2 linked regions of the Crateriforma spongiae genome follow. The protein of the gene in region 1 interacts with the protein of each later gene in a pairwise test. Links are inferred from orthologs where the notes say so. Each region holds a gene or a part of one and is shown on either strand. Other genes may lie near its edges.

What was found.
Region 2: the proteins of eno (region 1) and rpe interact in binary tests that used the Escherichia coli proteins (3 or more experiments, as listed by UniProt). The link is inferred for Crateriforma spongiae from one-to-one orthologs.

Annotation. Positions count from the first base shown.
Region 1 is NZ_JAAXMS010000004.1:100,511-107,341, forward strand. What follows is about bases 578-3,532. They hold eno (phosphopyruvate hydratase), read right to left. Parts: upstream 2,721-3,532; coding sequence 1,434-2,720; downstream 578-1,433. Other genes in these bases: HFP54_RS11895 (riboflavin synthase), read left to right, coding at 3,011-3,532. In the rest of the region: HFP54_RS11885 (hypothetical protein), read right to left, coding at 1-532; more of HFP54_RS11895, read left to right, coding at 3,533-3,637; 16S rRNA (adenine(1518)-N(6)/adenine(1519)-N(6))-dimethyltransferase RsmA, read left to right, coding at 3,695-4,618; mfd (transcription-repair coupling factor), read right to left, coding at 4,666-6,831. UniProt on the Escherichia coli protein: Catalyzes the reversible conversion of 2-phosphoglycerate (2-PG) into phosphoenolpyruvate (PEP). It is essential for the degradation of carbohydrates via glycolysis.
Region 2 is NZ_JAAXMS010000003.1:596,295-602,955, forward strand. Bases 1,771-4,555 are described here. They hold rpe (ribulose-phosphate 3-epimerase), read right to left. Parts: upstream 3,646-4,555; coding sequence 2,896-3,645; downstream 1,771-2,895. Other genes in these bases: HFP54_RS10380 (DUF1549 domain-containing protein), read right to left, coding at 1,771-1,811; HFP54_RS10385 (histidine phosphatase family protein), read right to left, coding at 2,309-2,899; HFP54_RS10395 (sulfatase family protein), read right to left, coding at 4,191-4,555. Also shown: HFP54_RS10375 (DUF1501 domain-containing protein), read right to left, coding at 1-173; more of HFP54_RS10380, read right to left, coding at 231-1,770; more of HFP54_RS10395, read right to left, coding at 4,556-5,783; HFP54_RS10400 (hypothetical protein), read left to right, coding at 6,080-6,661. UniProt on the Escherichia coli protein: Catalyzes the reversible epimerization of D-ribulose 5-phosphate to D-xylulose 5-phosphate.

The sequences.
Region 1 (6,831 bases):
GGAAATGAGCGTAATCGATGACTTTCCAGTCACCGTTGCCGTCGTCACCGTCACCGACCTTGACGAATTTTAAGACCAATCGGCGGACGACACGAACGTTTTGCAATGCGCCGCTGCGTTCGCTGACGTCGACTTTGACCGACAGTTCGACCTCGGCCTCCGGTGGAAAGCTGTTTTTGATCAGGTCGACCCGGCGCAATTGATTGACTCGCGCCATGCTGAAGCGATACCGCGACAATTCATCGGCGGCGCGGCGCCGTAGCGACTCGCTGCGAAGGTAAGACACGGCGGTGTCGACGTCATTGTTCTCCACCGCCTCGGCGACTTCGTAAACGATTTGTTCGATCCGTTCACGGTCGGTGACCAAGACGTCGGCCAGGTAGCCGGCCGCCGGTATCAAGCAGGCACCAATGATGGCGGCAATCAATACGTCACGGCGTCCGGTCTTCAGCCAGGCGGCGACGCAAGCGGCGACGATGATGCCCAGCATCGCCATCGTCATCAAAGGGCGTTCGGCAAGCGTTTGATACATCGGCAGTCGACGCGGGAAAAGAGAAGCGTTCAGACATCAGGTGCCTGTATCGTAACGGATCGCCCATCGTCGCCTTTCGCTCCGCGAAAGTCGCGTTCGGAAACACCCTCCCCGGAATCTCGTTCCTCGATTCCGACCCTCCCGCAAAAGCGGGAGGGTGAAGTGCAGATGTTGGCCGAACATGCCAGCGTCGGGTGCATTGCCGAAACGGCGGTACCCGCGGCTAGCGCCTTGCGGCTCACAAAGTCGCCTTTCGCTCCGCGAAAGTCGCGTCCGGAAACACCCTCCCCGGAATCTCGTTCCTCGATTCCGACCCTCCCGCGAGGCAGGAGGGTGAAGTGCAGGTGTTGGCCGAACATGCCAGCGTCGGGTGCATTGCCGAAACCGCGGAACCCGCGGCTAGCGCCTTGCGGCTCACAAAGTCGGCTTTCGCTCTGCGAAAGTAGTGTTCGGAAACACCCTCCCCGGAATCTCGTTCCTCGATTCCGACCCTCCCGCGAGGCGGGAGGGTGAAGTGCAGGTGTTGGCCGAACATGCCAGCGTCGGGTGCATTGCCGATACAGCGGTACCCGCGGCTAGCGCCTTGCGGCTCACAAAGTCGCCTTTCGCTCCGCGAAAGTCGCGTCCGGAAACACCCTCCCCGGAATCTCGTTCCTCGATTCCGACCCTCCCGCGAGGCGGGAGGGTGAAGTGCAGATGTTGGCCGAACATGCCAGCGTCGGGTGCATTGCCGAAACAGCGGTACCCGCGGCTAGCGCCTTGCGGCTCACAAAGTCGCCTTTCGCTCCGCGAAAGTCGCGTCCGGGGCACCCTCCCCGGAATCTCGTTCCTCGATTCCGACCCTCCCGCGAGGCGGGAGGGTGAAGTGCACCGCTTGGCCGAGCGGCTTAGGTCAGTGGCCCTAGCCCTTCAGCTTGGCAGCGAAAAGCGGTCCACCGTACAGGGCGTGATCGCCCAAGGCTTCTTCGATACGAAGCAACTGGTTGTACTTCGCCATCCGGTCACTACGGCTGGCCGAACCGGTCTTGATTTGTCCGGTCGACAGAGCGACGGCCAAGTCGGCGATGGTCGAATCTTCGGTTTCACCACTGCGGTGGCTGGTCACCGAGGTGTAACCGTTGCGGCCGGCCAAGTGGATCGCGTCGATGGTTTCGGTCAGCGTTCCGATCTGGTTGACCTTGATCAGGATGCTGTTGCCGATGCCTTCGTCGATCCCGCGTTGCAGACGTTCGACGTTGGTGACGAACAAATCGTCGCCGACCAATTGAACCTTGTCGCCGATCTTGTCGGTCAGCTTCTTCCAGGTTTCCCAGTCGTCTTCGCTGCAACCGTCTTCGATGCTGCAGATCGGGTACTTGCTGCACCAGTCGGCCAAGAAGTCGACCATTTCGTCGCCCGACAGCTTTTTGCCATCGATCGAGTATTGCTTGGCATCGGCGTCATAGAACTCGGTCGACGCGGCATCCAAGGCGATCCAGACCTGTTCGCCGGCTTTGTAGCCCGCTTGGTCAATCGCTTGCATGATGACGTCCAGAGCTTCTTGGTTGCTCTTCAAGTCCGGTGCGAAACCGCCTTCGTCACCCACGGCGGTGTTGTAACCCTTGCCCGACAAGACCTTCTTCAGGTTGTGGAAGATCTCCGTGCCGCAACGAAGCGCGTCGCTGAAGCGGTCAAAGCCCAGCGGCATGACCATGAACTCTTGAACGTCGACGCTGTTGTCGGCGTGTTCACCACCATTGATGATGTTCATCATCGGGGCGGGCAACATGCGGGCGCCGGCACCGCCCAGGTAGCGATACAGTTGTTGGTCGGTCGACGAAGCGGCGGCGTGGGCGACGGCCAGCGAAACACCCAGGATCGCGTTGGCGCCCAAGTTTTTCTTGTTCGGCGTGCCGTCCAGTTCCAACATGCGATGGTCGACGGCGGCTTGATCGGTCGCGTCCATGCCTTGCAGGGCTTCGGCGATCGTGGTGTTAACGTTTTCAACCGCTTGCGAAACGCCCTTGCCCATGAAGAACGACTTGTCGCCGTCACGCAATTCCCAGGCTTCGTGGACACCGGTGCTGGCACCGCTGGGCACTGCGGCACGGCCGACGGCACCGTCTTCCAACATGACGTCACATTCGACGGTCGGGTTGCCGCGGCTGTCCAGAATTTGCCGTGCGTGGATGGCTTCGATCAGAGTCATGGATGCCTCGCGTATTTTGATGCGGGATGGAGTGGAAAATCCGTGAAATGGTTTGGTCAGTTCGACACGATTGCGTCGCGTTCGCTGGGCCGCCGCGTCGATCGACGCAGGTGGCACATTTCCGCGCCGGCCCTCGTTGTCTTGGGCGGCGGCATTCTGTCCAATCCGACTGCGGATGAACACCCGACGAAACGCCCGAATGTGCCCCAGACGCACTGCCGAGCGGTTTCGCCACGCTCCGTCCCCGCCCCATCCGACCAGCCTTCACACGCAGTTAGGGAATCCAATCGATGTTTACCGGGATCGTCGAATCGCTGGGCCGCATTGCAAAAATCACCGACCAGCCGCCAGGGAAACTGTTTTCGATCGACGCCGGTGAATTGGCCAAAGGGGCGGCGATCGGCGATAGCGTCGCGATCAATGGTTGTTGTTTGACCGTTGTCGCCATCGACGGTGGCGTGCTGGGATTCGAGGCAGGCGAAGAAACCCTGTCGCGAACCAACCTGGGCACCCAGGAAGTCGGCAGCCGAGTCAACCTGGAACGCGCCCTGGCGGTCGGTGATCGCTTGGGAGGACACTATGTCACAGGTCACGTGGACGAATTGGGCACGTTGCTGGATCGTCGCGAAGACCCGCCGTGGGCTTTTTTAAGATTCGGCGTGTCGAAAAAACTGTCCTCGCAAATCGCCGACAAAGGCAGCATCGCGATCGACGGCGTCAGCCTAACCGTGGTCGACGCGGACCCCGATTCGTTCACCGTCGCACTGATCCCACACACTCTGGAAGTCACCACGTTGGGCTTTCGAAACGTGGGCGACAAAGTGAACTTGGAAAGCGACGTGTTGGCCAAGTACGTCCAACGCAGTCTGATCACCGGCGTCAAAGGTCCCGATGTCCCCGGCGAATCATCCGATTGATCGACGGACCAACGAAAAAGCGTCTGCGAAACCCCTTCAAACCCCGGAACGAATTTCTTGTCCGAACCGTCGCGTCAAACCGCCACCTATCTGTCACGCCGTCTGACCGCGGCCGGCTTGAAACCGCTGAGCCGTTTCGGCCAGAACTTCTTGATCGATTTGAACTTGGTCGACCTGATCGCCAATTCGGCCGAATTGACCAAGGATGACGTGGCGCTGGAAATCGGCACCGGCGTGGGATCGCTGACCCAGCGACTTGCCGACCGTGCCGGTGCGGTGTTGTCGGTGGAGATCGACAATCACTTGTTCGAACTGGCCGGCGAAGAATTGGCGGATCGGACAAACGTCAAACTGATCCATGGCGACGCGCTGAAGAACAAGAACACGCTGCGCGACGAAATCATGTTGAACGTCCGCCAAGCGATGTCACAGCTGGGCGAAAATGCGCGGTTCATGCTGGTCGCCAACCTGCCGTACAACGTGGCGACGCCGATCATCAGCAACCTGATGTTGGAAACGCCGCCGCCGGATCGGATCGTCGTGACGATTCAAAAAGAATTGGCCGATCGCATCATGGCGGTGCCGTCGACCAAGGATTACGGCGCGCTGTCGGTGTGGTTGCAAGCGATCAGTGATCCGACGTTGGTGCGTGTGCTGTCGCCCAAGGTGTTCTGGCCGCGCCCCAAAGTCCACTCGGCAATCTTGCGGTTGGACTTGGATCGAGATCGCTACGAAAGCTTCGAAGACCTGCGATACTTTCACGACACCACGCGAGCGTTGTTCTTCCATCGCCGCAAGTTTTTGCGCAGCGTCGTCGTCAGCGCGATGAAAGGCCGGCTGGAAAAGGCGGACGTCGACCAAGTGTTGGCCGATCTGGGCCACGACGAAACGGCACGTGCCGAAGCGATGGCCGTGCCCGAGATCGTGCGGCTGGTCGAAGCGATCCGCGTTGCCGAAGACGCCAAGTCAGAAAACGTTTGAGCGTCTGGTGACGCATCGCCAAGTTGTCCGCGATATGGCGTCGGCGTCTATCCGTTGAACAACACCGCGCGGGCCAGTTGCAGCCACGCTTTTCCCGACCGATCGCTCATGTCGAAATCTTTGGTCGGGATGTACGCCTTGCGTTGATCGACAATGCGAACCGGGACGGGCGAACGTTCGGCCAATTGTTCAACTTGTCGGCGGTTTCCATAGTGCAAAACGATGAAGCGTGCGTCACTGGTCACCGAATGGATTTGCCACGCGGCGGCGTCCAGACGTAGTTCGACCAGCTGTAACATCCGCTCGGCGGGCTGAGGGATCGGTCCGAACCGGTCGACCAATTCTTCTTTGATTTCGTTGATTTTCGCGACGTTGTCGATCTTGGCCATGCGGCGGTACAAGTCGATCTTGTGACGCAGATCGGGCACGTATTCATCGGGCAAATACGCTTCGACCGGCAAATCAATGTCCACGTCGGCCGACAACTTCGGCGGCAACTTTTGGGCTTGCCGAACGGCGTCTTCCAACAGGTGGCAATACAGTTCGTAACCCACCGCGGCGATGTGACCGCTTTGTTGGCTGCCCAGCAGATTGCCGGCGCCGCGGATTTCCAAGTCTCGCATCGCGATGGCGAACCCGGCGCCCATTTGGCTGTAATCTTCGATCGCCCGCAGACGTTTGCTGGCTTCGGGGCTGAGGTGTTTCCGGCGGCTGACCAACAGGTAACAGTACGCTTGGTGTTTGTATCGCCCGACGCGACCACGCAATTGGTGCAGATCGCTCAGCCCATACTTGTCGCCTTCGTCAATGAACATCGTGTTGGCATTGGCGATGTCGATCCCGCTTTCAACGATCGTGGTGGCCAGCAACAAGTCGAACTTGTGATCGATAAAGTCGATCATCACTTGTTCCAATTCGCCTTCGCCCATCTGACCGTGGCCGATCCCGATGCGAAGCTCCGGTACAATGTCGCGCAACCGGTCGGCCAGCTCGTGCATGTCGCCGATGCGGTTGTGAACGAAGAACATTTGGCCGCCGCGGTTCAGTTCGCGAACCATCGCGCTGCGGACCATCTTGTCGTCCCAGCGGGTGACCTTCGTTTCAACACTCATCCGTTCGGCCGGCGGCGTTTCCAAGTTGCTGATGTCTCGCACACCGACCAGTGCCATGTGCAACGTCCGCGGGATCGGGGTGGCGGACAAAGTCAGTACGTCGACGTTGTTGCGGTGATTTTTCAGACGTTCTTTGACTTCGACGCCGAAACGTTGCTCTTCGTCAACGATCACCAGCCCCAAGTTGGCAAAGCGGACGTCTTTGCCCGCGATGCGGTGGGTGCCCACGATGATGTCGGCTTCACCGCTGGCGATCCGCTTGACCGTCGCGCGGGTGTCGGCGGGCGAAACGAACCGCGACAGCTTGGCAATTTCAATCGGAAACTCCGCCATCCGCTCGCGGAAGGTGTTGTAGTGCTGTTCGGCCAGCACGGTGGTCGGCACCAACACGGCGACTTGGTATCCCGACGTGACGGCCTTGAATGCCGCTCGCATCGCGACTTCCGTTTTGCCAAAGCCGACGTCGCCACAGATCAGGCGGTCCATCGGCCGGGCGCTTTCCATGTCGTCCTTGATCGCTTCGATCGCGGCCAACTGGTCGGGCGTTTCGGTGTAAGGAAAGCTGGCGTCGAATTGTTGTTGCCAGGTGTTGTCGGGGGCGAAACTGATCCCGCGGCGGGCCTGACGCTGGGCCTGCATCTCGATCAGCTCGGCGGCCATGTCGGTGACCGCCGATTCGGCAGCCTTGCGATGGTTCGCCCAGGCTTGGCCGCCGATTTTGGCCAGCCGTGGTCGGGTCTTCGATCCGCCGATGTATTTTTGGACCAGACCGATCCGTGACGCCGGCACGTAGATCTTTGTCCCGCCGTCGTATTCGATGGTCAGGTGTTCGACGTGCTGGCCGTTCTTTTCGATCTGTCGCAGCCCGCGATACAGACCGATCCCGTGGGACAGGTGCACGACTAGATCGCCGACTTGCAGTTGCAAGAAATTCTGGATCGGCTTGCCACGTGCCCGCGTCTTGCCACGACGCACGGGGCTGCGGTGAAACAGTTCGGCGCCGGTCAGCACCAACGCGCCGGCCGACGGTAACCGAAAGCCGCCGGACAGATCCGCCACCGTCATGTGCAACCGGCCTTCGGCGGCGGCGCGAGTGGGCTG
Region 2 (6,661 bases), on another replicon or contig:
GGACCGCCACCCATCCATAACAGGATCGCCGACTTGCGGTTCTTCCGCAGGCTGTCAGCGTTGGCACCGATCGCGCTTCCCAGCGTCATCGCCGAAGCGGCCATAGCGGATGAGCCGGCCAGGTGGCTGATGAAGTGCCGCCGTGTCATTCCCGTCGGAGTGGTGAAGAACATGGTCCGTTTCCCAAAAGAAGAAAAGTCAAACGTTGCTTTGATATGCGGGCGTCGTCGTCAATGTTGCATGATGAATTCGTTGCTGTTCAAAATGGCCCACCACATGTCGCCCAGCATTTCTTTCTGGTCGCCGCCCCGGGCCGCCATCAGCTTGGCCGCGATGCGGATCTCCGGTGCAGTCGGTTGTCGTGCCAGACCCGCCAAGAACAATCGGCGTACCGATTCACGCGGTGACTTCGATGTGCGGGTCAACCGATCCAGAAATCCGCCCGTCTCGGTCTTGGTGGCTCGCCGCGTTAATTCACCGTTGAACAACATCAACGCCTGCGGGATCGATCCGTTGAACGTCGTCGCTTCATCGCCTTCGTCGGTACCGAAAGCAACGACGAATTGCTGCAGCCAACGTCGTCGTTGTTGTTCCTGTTCTTCGTAGCTGCCTTCGGGGGTTGCACCGGTCGCCGTCAACAGTGATTGATACAGTTGCTCGGCGGACATCTGACGTAGATAGAAACGCGAAAACTTGGGCGTCTCGCCGATCGACGGATCGTCCAATTCGTTCGTCGCGTTCTTGGTGGCCGACAAGCGATAGGGCCGACTGAGTGTGATCCAAGCCTGCAGTTTCTTCAGGTCGTAACTGCTTCGGCGAAATTCCGCAGCCAGTTCATCCAGCAACTCCGGATGGGTCGGCGGGTTGTGCGGCCCAAGATCGTCAATCGGTCGAGTGAAACCGTAGCCCAAGAAGTGCGCCCACATCCGATTGACGATCATCTTGTCCAGAAACTCGCTTTGCAGCATCAGCCGCGCCAGTTCCTGTCGCCGATTCACGTCGCTGACGAATCCGCTGACGTCCACCTCGGTCCCGTCGGTGAACACCGGATACGCGACCTTGGTCAAGCCGTTTCGCAATTCATAAAACACCAACGCATCATCCGGATCACCCGCTTCGCCGGCGAAGTCTTGGTCGATCAATTCGGCGTGATCGATGTCGCGGGTTCCCGACTGGAATCGCCGCAAGGCTCGCGTTTGCCGAAAGAAGGAATTGAATTCCCAGAACTTCTGTTGTTTCCACTGATTGAACGGGTGATTGTGGCACTGTGTGCACTGGACTTGTTGGCCAAGGAAGATGCGGGACGTGCTGCTGGTTGCCAGCGTTCCCTTTTCGGCGTTGACTTTATCAACCAGAAAGTTCACCGCACCGTTGAAGTTCTCGGTGCCGGGCTTGGTGGTCCCGGTCGCGGTGATCAAGTCGAACACGATCTTGTCGTAGGTCCGGTTTCCCGCGAACGAATCACGCAGGTACTTTTGCATGCCGCTGCGGTCGGTCAACGATCGGCGGTCCATCCCGCCGCTGCGTCCGATCAGCAGGTTGGTCCAAATGCCTGCCCAGTGATTCGCGTACTCCGCGGTGTACCGATCGTCGTGCAACAACCGTTGGACCAGTGCGACGTGCTTCTGCGGTGATCGATCGTCGGTGAAAGCTTCCAGTTCGGCGACCGAAGGGATCCGGCCGATCAAATCCAGAAACACACGACGGCACCACGTCGCGTCATCCGCTTCGGCCGAAGGACGCATTTCCCAATCGGTCCACACCGATTCGATGCGGGCGTCGATCCGGTCACACATCTCCGGACGCTGCATGGAATCGGCGTCATCGGCCCGGACAACCTGAACATCCACGCTGGCGAAAACAAACCAAGCCAAACAGATCGACGCCGCCGTCAAAACACGACGGCCGCCTGGCGCGGATGGATGTGAAAACGGTGATGAAGGCAATCGAATCATCGGCGGCGAAACCCTTGGTAACGTCCACCAAGGCATCCCCACGATTGTCGCATCGCGTTCGGCCCCAGAAGAGTCACCCCGAAAAGTCAAAGGTGCGGCGGCTTGTCACAGTTCGAACGCCGATCCGCGGCGAAAGTACCCGCGGCCGTCGAATCGGTCCGAATCGAACCGACGAAACCAACAGCGGTGTTGAACCGTGCGATGCAGTGTATTCGGTCTGCAAACACGATCGTGGCCGCGACCGATCAAATCCGGTACCAAGCAATGCCGTCGGCCAGTGAATTCCCACCCCAGGGAACGGATTTAACGGTTCCAGCGGATTTTCGGCCCGTCGGTGCCGGGCCGGGTCCGGGTCACGCGGTGGTGGTTTCGATCAGCGTCCAGTCGGCGGCCCGCGTTTCGGCTTGCCACAGATTGCTCAACTGTTCGCCGCGCAGGCAACTTTCGACCAACGTCGCCAGCGGATCGGGGACGATCATCGCGATCACGCAGCCCCCGGGACGACGGATCAGTTTTCGGATTCCCTTGCGAACCCGTTCCTTGGCCATCGAGATGGGTTCGCCTTCCGGGGGACAGAAATCGTCAGGGGATTCCTGGCCGGCGCGATAGACCCGCGGTTGGTTGCGGCGGACTTCCTCGATCAACTTTCCGTGCCACAAACCGTGGTCGATGTTACGCAAGCATTCGATCGTCTTGACCCGCACGTCGCGGCCTTCGGCCAACCGCTTTGCCGTCTGTTGAGCGGACCGGCAGGGTGATGCATAGATCACACCGACGTTCAGGTTGGACAACTCGGACGCCATCGACGCCACTTCTCGCTTGCCCGATTTGCTAAGCGGAATGTCCAGGCTGCCTTTGATGCGACCCTGTTCATCAAATTCGGTGGAACCGGGGCGGATCAGCAGGACTTGGGCCCGCTGCGGGGCGCGTGACAACAACATCATCGTGTGGCCTCCTGTCCTGGACTGACGTCTGCACCGGACGGATTTGCCGCAGCGATCTGGTCATTCAGTTCGTCGATCGCTTTGCCATAGTCGTCGCTTTTCAAGATCGCCGATCCGACGACGAAGCAATCGCAACCTGCCGCACGAACCTCGGCAATGTTGGACGCTTTGATGCCACCGTCGGCTTCCAGCAACAAATCCGGGTATCGGTTGCGAAGCGAACGAAGGCGTTCCAACGCGATGGGGTTGAAGGCTTGTCCGCCAAAGCCGGCTTGGACGCTCATGATCAAAACCATGTCGACGTGGTCCAAACACGGTTCCAATTGGTCCATCGACGCGTCCGGATTGATCGCGACCCCGACCGCGACGCCAAGGTCGGCAATGGTCTGGGCCGCAGCCACCGGATCGTCGACCGCTTCGACGTGAAAGGTCAGCATGTCCGCGCCCGCGTCGACCATCGGCGCTGCGTAACGCAGCGGATCGCTGATCATCAGATGCACGTCCAGCGGCAAATCGGTGTGGCGTCGCAAGCCTTCGACGATCGGCATCCCGAAGGTCAGGTTGGGCACAAAGTGACCGTCCATCACGTCCAGGTGAAGCGCCCGGGCACCGGCATCGGTCAATCGCTGGAGTTCACCGCCCAGATCTCCAAAATCCGCGTTCAAAACGCTGGGCAACACCATCGGCGTTGACTCGCGAAACACGCGGATTCGTTCAGATCGATTGCGGTTGGCGTCAGAAGACATGCAGTCTCTCGCGTCGAGTTCACAAAGCCACCTTCGCCGACCATCGGTCCGGCGGTGATGCCGCCGGACACCGGACGAAAAAGATGACGCCAGGCCCGCATCCCCCATGCCATGGTGTCAGTCGGGCGACTGGCGTCCAAGGCGATTTCGCAAACCCCGTTCCAAGATCCCGTCGTTCGATCGGCGGTGTCGATGGTGCGGGGGCGCAAGTGGCGTTCGCGGGCCAAGTGGCGGAACAGACTGCAGAGAAGCCGGCCGGGTGTCAATCGGCGAATTCCCTGATCCCCGGCTGAAGCCTCCCCCGAAATGGCCGCCGAGTCCGTGAAACTCGGCGATTCTTCATTTGGGAATCTGGCCTAAAGGTTGCGATTTTTCCGTAAAATCCGATTTTCGTGGGTGCGGTTTTTGGGCACCGACCTCGCGTTGGGCCAATTCGATGCAAAACAGCCGTCCGCCATCGGGGGATCCGACACTGGTGGGCTCGGTTCCCACTCAATCGAGAAACGGTCGGCCATCGGCACGGCCGAACCGGCTCACGCCCGACATCAAGGCCTGCGCGGCGGCTCGCTGCGGTGAAAATAATCGTCGTGAAATTCGGCCGCGTCCGTCTTGTCGGGATGACGCCATGGGAAACGTGGTCCCCGGTCTTCCAGCAATGGAACTTCCATCCCGTCGGTCTGTTCCAGCATTTCCCAAAGGCGTCGGTTCATTTTCGCGACGCGGTTCTGGTGCTCCGGTGCATCAATTAGGTTGACCAGTTCGTCAGGGTCCGTTTGCAAGTCATACAGTTCATCCTTGTCCCACAGTCCATGACAGCGGATGTATTTGTATCGGCCGCCAAAAACCGCATGCAGTGTGGGTGTGTGAGGATAGTTGCGTTCCCAATAGTACTCGTACAACAACGTCCGGTCGGCCAAAGGCGAAGCGTCCGCTTGGCACAACGGTTTCCAGAAACTGGTTCCGTCGATCGAGGTCATTGGTTTCGATTCGGTCGCTTCCAAAATCGTCGGCGCGATATCAATGCCCGCGACCAACCCGTCAAACTCTTTGCCCGCCGGCACACGTCCCGGTGCATGGAACAACAGAGGAACCTTCGCCGACGCTTCGTACGCGGTGCGTTTGTCGATCAGGCCGTGGTCGCCGAATTGAAATCCGTTGTCGCCCATGTAAATCACCAGGGTGTTGTCTGCCGCGTCGATGGAACGCAAACATTGCATCAAACGTCCGACACCATCGTCCACCGCCAATAGAGATTCGCAGTACCGCCGGTAGTAAACCGCGGGATCAAAATCGGCCAGGTTGTATCCGAAGTCCGCGCCGTGCCGACTGTTGCGTTGATTCCGCACCCACATTGGGATGCCACCCCGGTGCAACGTTTCGTCACTGGGGATGGTGATCGGCAAGGGTTGGTCGTCGTAGCGTCCACGGTGGCGATCCGCCGGCACAAAGTCCGCGTGGACCGCTTTGTGACTGAGGTACAGAAAGAAAGGCCGGTCGGGATCCAACTGATTCAACCAATCTTCCGCGTAATCAGTCAGTTCGTCCGTGATGTAACCGTTTTGCTTCACACGTTGGCCGTTGACGTTCAGGCCGTCATAGGTCGTCTGGGGCACTTCACGTGTCGTGCCATGGCCGTCCGGCCAGTAAGTCCCCTGCCCTTTGAAGGAAACCCAGTGGTCGAACCCGCGTTGGGGCTGGTCGTCGTCGCCACCCATGTGCCATTTGCCGATGAAGGCGGTCTGGTACCCGGCGGCTTGCAGGTCCTGGGGAAAAAAACGCAGATTCGGATCGACTTCGTGATAGTTGTCGATCACGTGGTGATTGTGGGCGTACTGGCCGGTCAGAATTGATGCCCGACTGGGCGAACAAAGCGACGTGGTGACGTACGCTGACGTCAATCGAGTCCCCGAATCGGCCAGGGCGTCCAAATGGGGCGTTTGTAAAAACGGATGACCGGCGGCGCCCAGACAATCGAAGCGGTGGTCGTCGCACAGGATGAACACCACATTCAACCGGTCCGCCTGCGATTCGGTGGCCGATTGGGCGCCAAGTGGGCGGGCCGCTGCGACGACGAAACAATAAAACAGGATCAGCGGCGCGATGAAGCGCGCGGGACGTCTGGAACGGGAAAACGGCATGTCGGAGGGGCTCGGCAACGCGTGTGCAAGGAAGGGGGGACGCAAGAAGGCACGACATCTTAGGCCAACCGTCGCCGATTCGCTGTTTACCCGAAGACAGAAGTTCAGATACCCTGCGACCGTTTGTGATGGCCTGAAGCCCGCCGGCAGCCCCAGGCCGCTTTCACGGAAGCCCGCCGGAGAACCGACCTGCGCGATGGATGAACGGACAAGGATGTCTTCGCCGATCGCATTCGGCCAACCAACCGAATCGCAACGCTTGTACTGATCACAACCGACGACCCGAGTGGTCTGGGATGTCGATCGGGCGCGGCGTCTGCGCCGGTGCACTGCTGCTGGGCACCCTGCTGTGGTCCACGGTGGGGGCCGATGAATCGTCTCAAGACGATGCCCCTGCGCCAGGGCCGACCCCCGGGCCGACTTGGTCGCTGGTCATCGATGACGCACCCGTTTCGATCGCGGCGCCTGTGTTTCTGAAGCCGGGCACCGCATCCCAAATTCAAATTCAAGCAACGCGAAGTGATGCGACCACCGGACAAGCGGTTCGCTTCATCGCACGACTGCTGTCGGTTCAACCGACTCGTGACGTGGATCGACAAACTGCGACGTCGGTTTGGGATGATCAGGGATCCACCGAAACGATCACCGTGGACCTGCCCGATGATTTACTAGCCGGCGTTTACGAATTGCGGATTCAGTTGACCGACATTGTCGATTCGGCTTGGAATCGATTCCGCAAAGCGACCGAGTTGATGCCGATGACGCGGCTGACCTTGGTCGTGTTGCCGGAAACCAATGACGACGCGTCCGATGTTGAAACCGAACACTCCGATGCATGGAACGGCGACAAGCTTTCCGATGAAGCGATTGCCGCGGTG